DNA from 3 places in the Pseudomonas abyssi genome. Region 2 is predicted to be linked to each of the others. Evidence: predicted binding sites of a transcription regulator. Region 2 holds the regulator's gene; each other region holds the start of a gene.
What was found. The regulator FliA, encoded in region 2, starts transcription of late flagellar genes. The targets are predictions, from matches to a motif close to CTAAAGTTTNNNNNNNNNNNGCCGNTAA.

Region 1: ASB58_RS03285 (flagellin) is a predicted target of FliA. The motif match lies at 1,506-1,533, and genes of this name have one in related genera.
Region 3: ASB58_RS13995 (methyl-accepting chemotaxis protein) is a predicted target of FliA. The motif match lies at 1,710-1,737, and genes of this name have one in related genera.

The regions. Positions count from the first base shown of each region.
Region 1 covers NZ_LMAZ01000001.1:702,735-705,825, reverse strand. Annotated here, with positions in the region: gene ASB58_RS03290 (flagellar protein FlaG) at 1-32, opposite strand, end outside; gene ASB58_RS03285 (flagellin) at 105-1,304, opposite strand; gene ASB58_RS03280 (glycosyltransferase) at 1,559-3,091, opposite strand, start outside.
Region 2 covers NZ_LMAZ01000001.1:821,370-824,460, reverse strand. Annotated here, with positions in the region: gene ASB58_RS03870 (protein phosphatase CheZ) at 124-915, opposite strand; gene ASB58_RS03865 (chemotaxis response regulator CheY) at 937-1,314, opposite strand; gene ASB58_RS03860 (RNA polymerase sigma factor FliA) at 1,534-2,271, opposite strand; gene fleN (flagellar synthesis regulator FleN) at 2,268-3,091, opposite strand, start outside.
Region 3 covers NZ_LMAZ01000004.1:234,563-237,653, forward strand. Annotated here, with positions in the region: gene ASB58_RS13995 (methyl-accepting chemotaxis protein) at 1-1,600, opposite strand, end outside; gene ASB58_RS14000 (calcium/sodium antiporter) at 1,808-2,779, shown strand; gene ASB58_RS14005 (VC0807 family protein) at 2,877-3,091, shown strand, end outside.

The DNA.
Region 1 (3,091 bases), 120 kb from region 2:
ACTTCAAACGGTTTGATTACACCCATTTCCATGGTGCTTACCTCGCAACGGACAAAGCGGGGGAAAGGCTAGCCCTTCCCCCGCATGTTACCCCTGTTCCGGTCTTAGCCCAAGAGGCTGAGTACGGCCTGGGGCAGCTGGTTGGCCTGGGCCAGGATCGCAGTACCCGCCTGTTGCAGGATCTGGTTCTTGGTCAGGTTTGCAGTTTCAGCCGCGTAGTCAGTGTCCTGGATCCGGCCGCGAGCGGCGGAGGCGTTTTCAGACACGTTCTGCAAGTTGGCGATAGTGGACTCAAAGCGGTTCTGAATCGCACCGAGGTCTGCACGCTGGGAATCGATGGAAGCGATGGCTTCGTCGATGATGTAGACCGCTTCCTGAGCCGACTTGGCATCGCTGATGTCGATATCCTTGACGGTGTTGTCAGTGGTGACATCAGACAGTGCTACGTCAGTGGCGGAGCCTGCAGCAGTCTCTGCAGCGTCCACAGTCGCACCGCTACCGAATGCGAAGGACAGCTCACCTTTGGCGGTGCCCACGTCAGCGTCGGTGACAACCGAGATAGTACCGTCATCCTGTACGAAGGCACCCACACCCATGTTGGCATCGTTGATCACGGTGGCCAGCAGTTGAGTCTGTTCGGCTGCAGTCGCACCAGAGGCGTATTCAGCGCTGATAGTGAACACGCGGTCAGTACCGTCAGCACTACCCGAAGCCACGGTGAAGGTAACCGCGACAGCACCGGAAGCAGTGGCCGCAGTTTGAGCCGCGATAGAACCAGAGCTGATGGAGTCGCTCTTCAGTTCTTTAGTGCTCACTTCGTCCAGCTTGACGCTGATCGCTTCGTTGGCAGCACTACCCACCTGGAAGGTTTCGGTACCGAAGCTGCCGTCGAACAGTTTCTTGCCACCGAAAGCAGTGGTGTTGGCGATACGATCAAGCTCTTTCTTCAGCTGAGTCACTTCGGAGTTCAGCGCGTCACGCTCGGTGTCGCTGTTGGAACCGTTAGCGGCTTGCAGAGCCAGGTCACGCATACGCTGCAGGATGTTGGTGGACTCCTGCAGGGCGCCTTCAGCGGTCTGCGCGATGGAGATACCGTTGTTGGCGTTCTTGGTAGCAACGCCGAGGCCGTTGACCTGGCTGGTCAGACGGTTGGCGATTTGCAGACCGGCTGCGTCATCCTTGGCGCTGTTGATTTGAGAACCTGAAGACAGACGCTCCAGGGAGGTAGCCAGCGAGTTGGACGAACCGTTCAGGTTGCGCTGGGCATTCAGAGAAGCTGTGTTTGTGTTGACTGTAAGGGCCATGGTATTGCCTCCAAAGGACCTGAAAATGTTTGCCTGAGCTTGCGACTCGTGGGCCGGACCTGCCCAGGCACCCATTGAGTTCGCATTCGATTACTGTATCGACACCTTGTCCGAAAGCTTTAGGAGGAAATTCATTTTTTCTCTGGTGAATTCGTCCGATCAGCTATGGCAGCGCTGGCATCCCCGCCAGCCATGATTCAGTTATCGACCTCAGGCAACAATCCTTTAGTGACCGTTCGTCGCCCCTGAGCGGCTCAGGGCAACCACCCTTGCTGCCAGGCAACCAGGCCCTGCTCATCCAGCATCCAATGATCACGCACCGCCTGTTGCAACGCTTTGCCCTGCGCTGCCGACGCGTCGGCATCAGACAAATGCATGCGAATGGCATCCACCCAGTCCCGGTAGCGATTCTTCACGCGCGTCACCGGCAGATCGCCGGTATAGCAGCGCACGTCAGAACAGATCACCGGGTAACCGCAGGCTCCGTACTCCAGCAGGCGCAGATTACTCTTGCACTCGTTGAAGAGGTTTTCTTCGACCGGCGCCAGCGCCAGATCCAGGTTCAGCTCGGCCAGCTTGCGCGGATACAGGTTGATCGCCACACCCGGGTGAAACTCATGGACGTAAGGCCGCAGGCTGTCGGGGCACATGCCAAAAAATACCCACTCCACCTCGGCAGCCAGCTCCTTGACCACATCCAGAATCAGCTCCAGATCCCCGGTGTGACTGGAGCCCCCGGCCCAACCGACTCTGGGCTTGCGTGACTGCCCGCGGGCTGAGGCAGGCAGCTGCCCCCACCAGCGCGGATCAAGCCGGTTATGCACGACCCGGATGTCCGGGTGGTAGCCGTTGAGCGCTTCGGCCAACGGCTCGGTCGACACCACAAACCGGTCCACCAGCGACAGACCGCGTTTGAGCGAGCGCACAATATCCTTCGGCATCTTGCTACGATGGGCGCTTTTCATCGGCAGGTTGGGCAGGTAGTCATCCAGCTCATAGACCTTGAATGCAGATGAAAACGCCTTCATGCGGCGCATGGCTTCCAACCGCTCATCGCCAATCTGGCGCTGCAGGATGACCACGTCCGGCGAATAACGCTCCAGATCGACCGCATGCATCAACCCCTGAGAGAGTGCTCCGTCCACCAATCCTGCCTCACTAAGCGCATTAAATGGCTGAATGACGCGATAGTGCCCGCAACCGAACACATCAGCAGGATGCGCCAGCACCACCGGCTGGGGGCGCCATATATCCAGCGGTCGCCAGGAAATCTGCGGATCGGTCAGCTGAAAGCCGCCCTTGCGAACCAGCGAGAAGTTGGCGTTGTAGGCCGCATCGCGCGCCAGGCGCGGCAGCCAGCGCTGATAGAGCGTATCTTCCACCTCTACCGTCATACCGCCTGGCTCGCAGGCATGCAGCAGCGTTGCGGACGGCGTCCAGACCAGCAGGTGCCCCCCGTCAGCCAGGCGCAGGCAAAAATCAATCACCGCCGCCTGGCCATCCAGGGCACCGGCATCCAGCCCACCCAGCTCAACGAAGACAGACTTGCGCACCAACAGGCAGGCATCGCCGAGGGCACTGGGATTATGGTCTACCTGCAGACGCTGCATGTAACCGGGCGCGTCAGCTGCCTCACCAACGAAGGGGCTTGATGCCGGCCCGCGCAAGCCGAGGATCAGGCCCGCATGGGTAATCTTGCCGTCGGAGTCCACCAGTCTCGGCCCTACCGCCCCCACCTCTGGGCGCAGCGCGTGATTCATCAGTGCATCCAGCCAGCCGGCATCCAG
Region 2 (3,091 bases):
GCGCCACCCAGGCTTGCCTGCTGCGCGCACCGTTGTTATTGAGCGCTGCGGTCCGGCAGGTGCCTGATTTGCCAGCTGTCAGTCGGGCCACGCCGGAGCAAGGCACGGCGACTTCGGCAGGAGTCAGAAGCCCAGACTGGACAGGAGATCATCAACTTCGTCCTGACCGGAAACAACGTCTTCTCTTTTATCGGCATGAATCTGCGGACCTTCACCCTTGGATGAGGTTTTTTTTGTCTCGCCGGCCTCGGCGTGACTGATACCGGTGATGCGATCCACCTGTCCAGCCATGCGCACCAGACTGACAAGGCTCTCTTCGACGTCGTGCACCAGCGTGATCACGCGCTTGATCACCTGACCTGTCAGGTCCTGGTAATCCTGGGCGATCAGAATATCGTTGAGGTGCGCTGACACCTCGGAACTGGTGGTTTCGGTACGATCCAGAAACTCGCCCACGCGACGATACAGATCACGAAATTCATCAGCAGCCATTTCGCGCCGTTGCAGGCGCTGCCAGTCTGCCTTGAGTGCGCTGGCCTGCTGGCCCAGCTCGGACACCTTGGGCGCACTGACCTCGACCAGATCCATGGTGCGGTTGGCCGCCTTGTCGGTCAGTTGAACAACATAATCCAGGCGATCAGAGGCGTCGGAAATCTTGGACGTTTCAGCATCACCGCCCAGGGCATGGGAGGTGTCTATCTGGAAGTTGACAATCGCGTTATGCAGGGCGCGGGTCAGTTGACCGACCTCGTGATACAAACCACGATCGCGCGCCTGATTAATGGCGTGAATCACCAGCAGCGCCTCGGCGAAGTCGCCATTTTCAAGGTGACCAACCAGCTGGTGCGCATTGTCCTTGAGAGAATGTTCGAATTCCTGGGCAGTCGCCTGACCGGGATCCTTGCTCAAAGCCATAACCTGTACCCCGGCTGATTGTTATTTGGGTTGCACCCGCTCGAAAATCTTCTCGATCTTTTCTTTCAGCGCCTGCGCAGTGAAGGGTTTGACGACGTAGCCATTCACGCCGGCCTGCGCCGCCTCGATGATCTGGTCACGTTTGGCCTCGGCGGTCACCATGAGTACCGGCAGGTGCTTGAGCCGATCGTCTGCTCGTACGGCACGCAGCAGATCAATGCCGCTCATGCCCGGCATGTTCCAGTCGGTTACCAGAAAGTCGAAGTTGCCGCTTTGCAGCATCGGCAGCGCCGTGTTGCCGTCATCGGCCTCTGCGGTGTTGGTAAACCCGAGGTCGCGCAACAGGTTCTTGATGATGCGCCTCATCGTCGAAAAATCATCAACGATGAGAATTTTCATATTCTTGTCCAAGTCGACCTCCGTACAAACCAGGATAAGTGCAGGCCTGCACTCCCAAAACCCATTGCCAATGGCCACACAAGCCGTAGAAGAAGCTCTGAGCAGGCCACTGATCTCAATGGCCTGTTCAGATGCGCCCTGTTCAACGCCGGTTACCGCGCCCTGACGGCCATCTGCCAGCCAGGCAATCCGAGCATTGTCCGGATGTTGGCGACAAAATCAATCATTTCGCCAGTTTGTCAGCTTTGCCCGCAGCCGAGCGGCGCACTGGCTATGCAGCTGACTGACCCGCGACTCGCTGACGCCCAGGACCGCACCGATCTCCTTGAGGTTCAGCTCCTCATCATAATACAGCGACAGCAGCAGTCGTTCGCGCTCCGGCAGACCATCGATCGCCTCTACCAGCGCCGCGCGAAACCGCTCGTCCTGCAGACCGCTCAAGGGCTCCTCTCCCCCTTGCACATCAGCCGGTGCCCCGGCCTCCAGCAGGTCGTCGAAACTGAACAGCTTGCTGCCGGCGGTATCGCTCAGAATCGCGTAATACTCCTCCAGGCTCATATCCAGTTCGGCTGCAACCTCGTGATCTTTAGCGTCACGTCCCAATCGCGCCTCGACCGCGCGCATCGCGTCACTGACCATGCGCGTATTACGGTGCACCGAGCGCGGGGCCCAGTCGCCCTTGCGAACCTCATCAAGCATGGCGCCACGAATGCGGATGCCGGCGTAGGTTTCAAAGCTGGCGCCCTTGCCAAAATCGAATTTGCGGGAGGCTTCAAGCAAGCCAATCATGCCGGCTTGCATAAGATCTTCGACCTGGACGCTGGAAGGCAGACGTCCAAGCAGGTGGTAGGCGATACGTTTGACCAGCGGGGCATACTGCTCGACCAGGCGATCCTGCTGCTCAGCCGAGCCTTGTGCGCGTGTATACATGTTCAATCTGCCAGCCTGTGCTGTCATAGACCGGTTCCTGTCGGCTGCACCAGGCGCTCGACAAAGAACTCCAGGTGACCGCGGGGGTTGGCTGGCAACGGCCAGGCATCCACCTTCTGGGCAATGGCCCGAATCGCCAGCGACGCCTTGCTGCGCGGAAACGCCTCGAACACTGCGCGCTGCTTCTGCACCGACTTGCGCACAGCCTCATCAAAGGGAACCGCGCCAACATACTGCAGGGCCACATCCAGAAAACGGTCAGTTACCTTGGTGAGTTTAGCAAACACCATACGCCCTTCCTGCGGCGTGCCCACCATATTGGCCAATACACGGAAACGGGTCATGCCGTGATCGCGGTTGAGCAGCTTGATCAGCGCGTAGGCGTCGGTAATGGAGGTCGGCTCATCGCAGACGACAATCAGCGCTTCCTGCGCGGCGCGGACAAAACTGACCACAGAGTCGCCAATACCGGCGGCGGTGTCCACGACCAGCACATCGATGTTGTCGCCAATTTCACTGAACGCCTGAATCAGACCTGCGTGCTGTTGCGGGCTGAGGCTGACCATGTTGGCGGCACCGGAGGCGGCGGGCACGATGCGAATGCCGCCGGGGCCGGTGACCATGACATCGCGCAGGTCACATTTGCCTTCGAGCACATCGGCCAGCGTCGCCTTGGGTTTGAGACCGAGCAGGACGTCGACGTTGGCCAGGCCAAGGTCAGCGTCCAACAGCACGACGCGCCGCCCCATGTCGGCCAACGCCAGACTGAGGTTGACCGACACGTTGGTCTTGCCGATGCCGCCTTTGCCGCCGGTGACTGCGATAACCTGAACCGGGTGATTGCTGC
Region 3 (3,091 bases), on a different contig from region 2:
GCGTTCCCAGCTCGCCAGACAGTTCGTGCAGGGTCTGACTGGCGCGGGAGGTGCTGTCGACTTCCTTCTGGTTGGCCGCGGCAATATCGGTGATCTCGGTGATATTGCGGCTGATGTCTTCGGCTACGCTGGTCTGCTCGTCAGCGGCAGTGGAAATCTGCCGGTTCATGTCGCGTACCGCCTCGATGGCCAGGGTGATCTGCTGCAGCCGCTCGCCCGCCTGATTGACCTGCTGCATGCTGTTTTCACTCTGCGCCTGACCGCTGGCGATGGCCTTGACCGCTTCGCCGGCGCCGGTCTGCACGTCATTGATGATCTGCTGGATCTCCGAGGTGGACTCGGCGGTACGCTGGGCCAGGGTACGTACCTCGTCGGCAACCACCGCAAAGCCACGCCCGGCTTCGCCGGCGCGGGCTGCTTCGATGGCGGCGTTGAGTGCCAGCAGGTTGGTCTGCTCGGCAATGCCCTGGATCACATCCAGTACCTTGCCAATCCGGCTGCTGTCGCCTTCCAGGCGCTGAATCACCTCCGTGGTGTGGTTGATCTGCTGCAGCATCGCCTGCATGGCGGCGATGGTCTGCTGCATCACCGCAGCGCTCTGCTGGGCGTTGCTGTCGACGTCGTCCGCGGCGTGGGCGGCTTCGGCTGCATGTTGCGCGACCTGCACGGCGGAGGCTGACATTTCCTGCATCGCGGTGGCCACCTGGTCGGTGCGCGAGAACTGATCGCGGCTGCCCTGGGCCATGCGGGTGGCGATGGTGTTGAGTTCACCGCTGGCGCGATCCAGCTCGCCGGTACTGCGCTTGAGCTGGCCAAAGGTATCTTCCAGAAAGTCGCGCAGCTGGTTGGCAGCGCGCGCCAGGGTGCCCAGCTCGTCGGTGCGATGACTTTTGATCGGCTGGCCAAGACGGCCAAGACTCAACTGCTCGATCTGGCGGATCAGGTGGGTGATCGGGTTGACCAGGCGGCGGTTGACCAGCCACTGGCTAAGCACGCCAATCAGCACCGCAGCGACGCAAAGACTCACCAGCCCGACCCACAGCGCGCTGCTGGCCGCCTGATTGATTTGCACGCTCTGCTGCTGGGCCTGTTGATTAAGGCGCAGGGCCAGATCGCTCAGGTGTTCGCTGAAGTCACGATCAATGCCGCGGGCGGCCTGATCACCGGCGGTGGGCTCAAGGCCGGAGGTCTCGAAGGCGCGCAGGCTGTTGCGGTATGCGCTGCCCAGGGCCTGATGTTTTTGCATGAGCTGGCGCGCCTCGGCCTGCTGGGCGCTGTCGATATCCAGCGCGGAAATCTCCTGCAGGGTGGCCTGAACCGCTGCTTCGCTGGCCTCGAACTGGCTCCAGTACTTACTGCGGTCCGCGTTGTTGGCGCCGCGCAGCAGCACGTTCTTCCATTCCTGCACCTGGGTCTTGAATTCCAGATTGGCGCGGTTGATCAGGCTGGCGCTGGTCAGCGGGCGCTCGAGCAGGCTTTGATAGCTGTTGACGCTACCGGCCAGTGTCAGAGTAATCACAAGAGAGACCAGCAGCATCAGCAGCAGGCTGCCGAGCATGAGTGCGAGGGTTTGCTGACGCAGGGAACGGTTGATGGCCATATAGTCACCTGAATAGGGTGGGGATGGTCCTTCATCGCAGAGTGAGCATTGTTTGGCACCAATAGCGTGCCAGCAGGTCGAAACGCCTTAAGCGTTGCGGCCGCGTAGTGTATCGGCGCGCGGCGAGAATTCTGAATCTTTTTGTCACCGTCCGGCGCTTATCATTGATAATGGACGTTATTTTTCAAATGACACAGGAATCTGAAGATGTTGTTGGCTATTGCCGCCGTAATTGCCGGTCTGGCTCTGCTGGTCTGGAGCGCAGACCGCTTCGTGGATGGCGCCTCTGCCACCGCTACCCATGCCGGCATGCCGCCGCTGCTGATCGGTATGCTGATCATTGGTTTTGGTACCTCGGCACCGGAAATGGTGGTCTCGGCGCTGGCCGCCGGGCAGGGAAATCCCGGACTGGCGCTGGGTAACGCCTACGGCTCGAACATCACCAATATTGCGTTGATCATCGGCCTGGTGGCGGTCATCAGCCCGATTCAGGTGCACTCACAGGTTATCCGCAAGGAGCTGCCGATTCTGCTTGGTATCACCCTGCTGGCGGGTTATCAGCTGCTGGATGGCTCGCTGTCGCGCAACGATGCCTGGGTGCTGCTAGGGGCCTTCTTCCTGTTGATGGGCTGGTCTGTGGTGCAGGGCATGCGCGGCAAGGACGATGCCCTGTCCGGCGAATACGCAGAGGAAGTGGCGAGCCATGCCATGCCGCTGAACAAAGCGCTGTTCTGGCTGATTCTGGGGCTGGTGCTGCTGATCGCCAGCTCGCGCCTGCTGGTCTGGGGGGCGGTCTACATTGCCGAGGGGCTGGGCGTCAGCGACCTGATCATCGGTTTGACCATTGTTGCGATCGGTACCTCCTTGCCGGAGCTGGCGTCCTCGCTCGCTGCCATTCGTCGTAACGAACATGACCTGGCGCTGGGTAACGTGATCGGTTCGGGGCTGTTCAACACCCTCGCCGTGGTCGGTATCGCTGCCGGGATCGCCCCGCTGGCGGTCGAGCCGGTGGTGCTCTATCGCGACTGGGTGGTGATGTTTGTGCTGACCCTGGTGCTGCTGGTCATGGGCATCGGCCGCATGGGCAAGCAGGGCACGGTGTCCCGCTTTAACGGGGTGCTGCTGCTGGCGACCTACGTCGGTTATACCGCCTATCTGGTCAGCACCATGCTGGCCTGACGAGCCGGGCCGGATCTCTGCTGGTGCTCCGCTGGGAGCGGGGCGCCAGCCTGTGTATGATGGCCCTTTCCCTCCGCCGGAGACTGTTTTCCCTGCCATGTCCGATGCCAATCCCGCCCCCGCGCAACACAAGCCGCGTCCGCTGATCGACCTGCTGGTCAGCATCATCATTCCCTCGATCATCCTGATGAAGCTCAGTGGTGAGGCTCAGCTCGGTGCCGCCAACGCGCTGATTCTGGCGCTGGCGCTGCCGATTGGTTGGGGCGTGTTCGAACTGGTGCAGTACCGCAAATTCAACTTTATCGCCGCGCT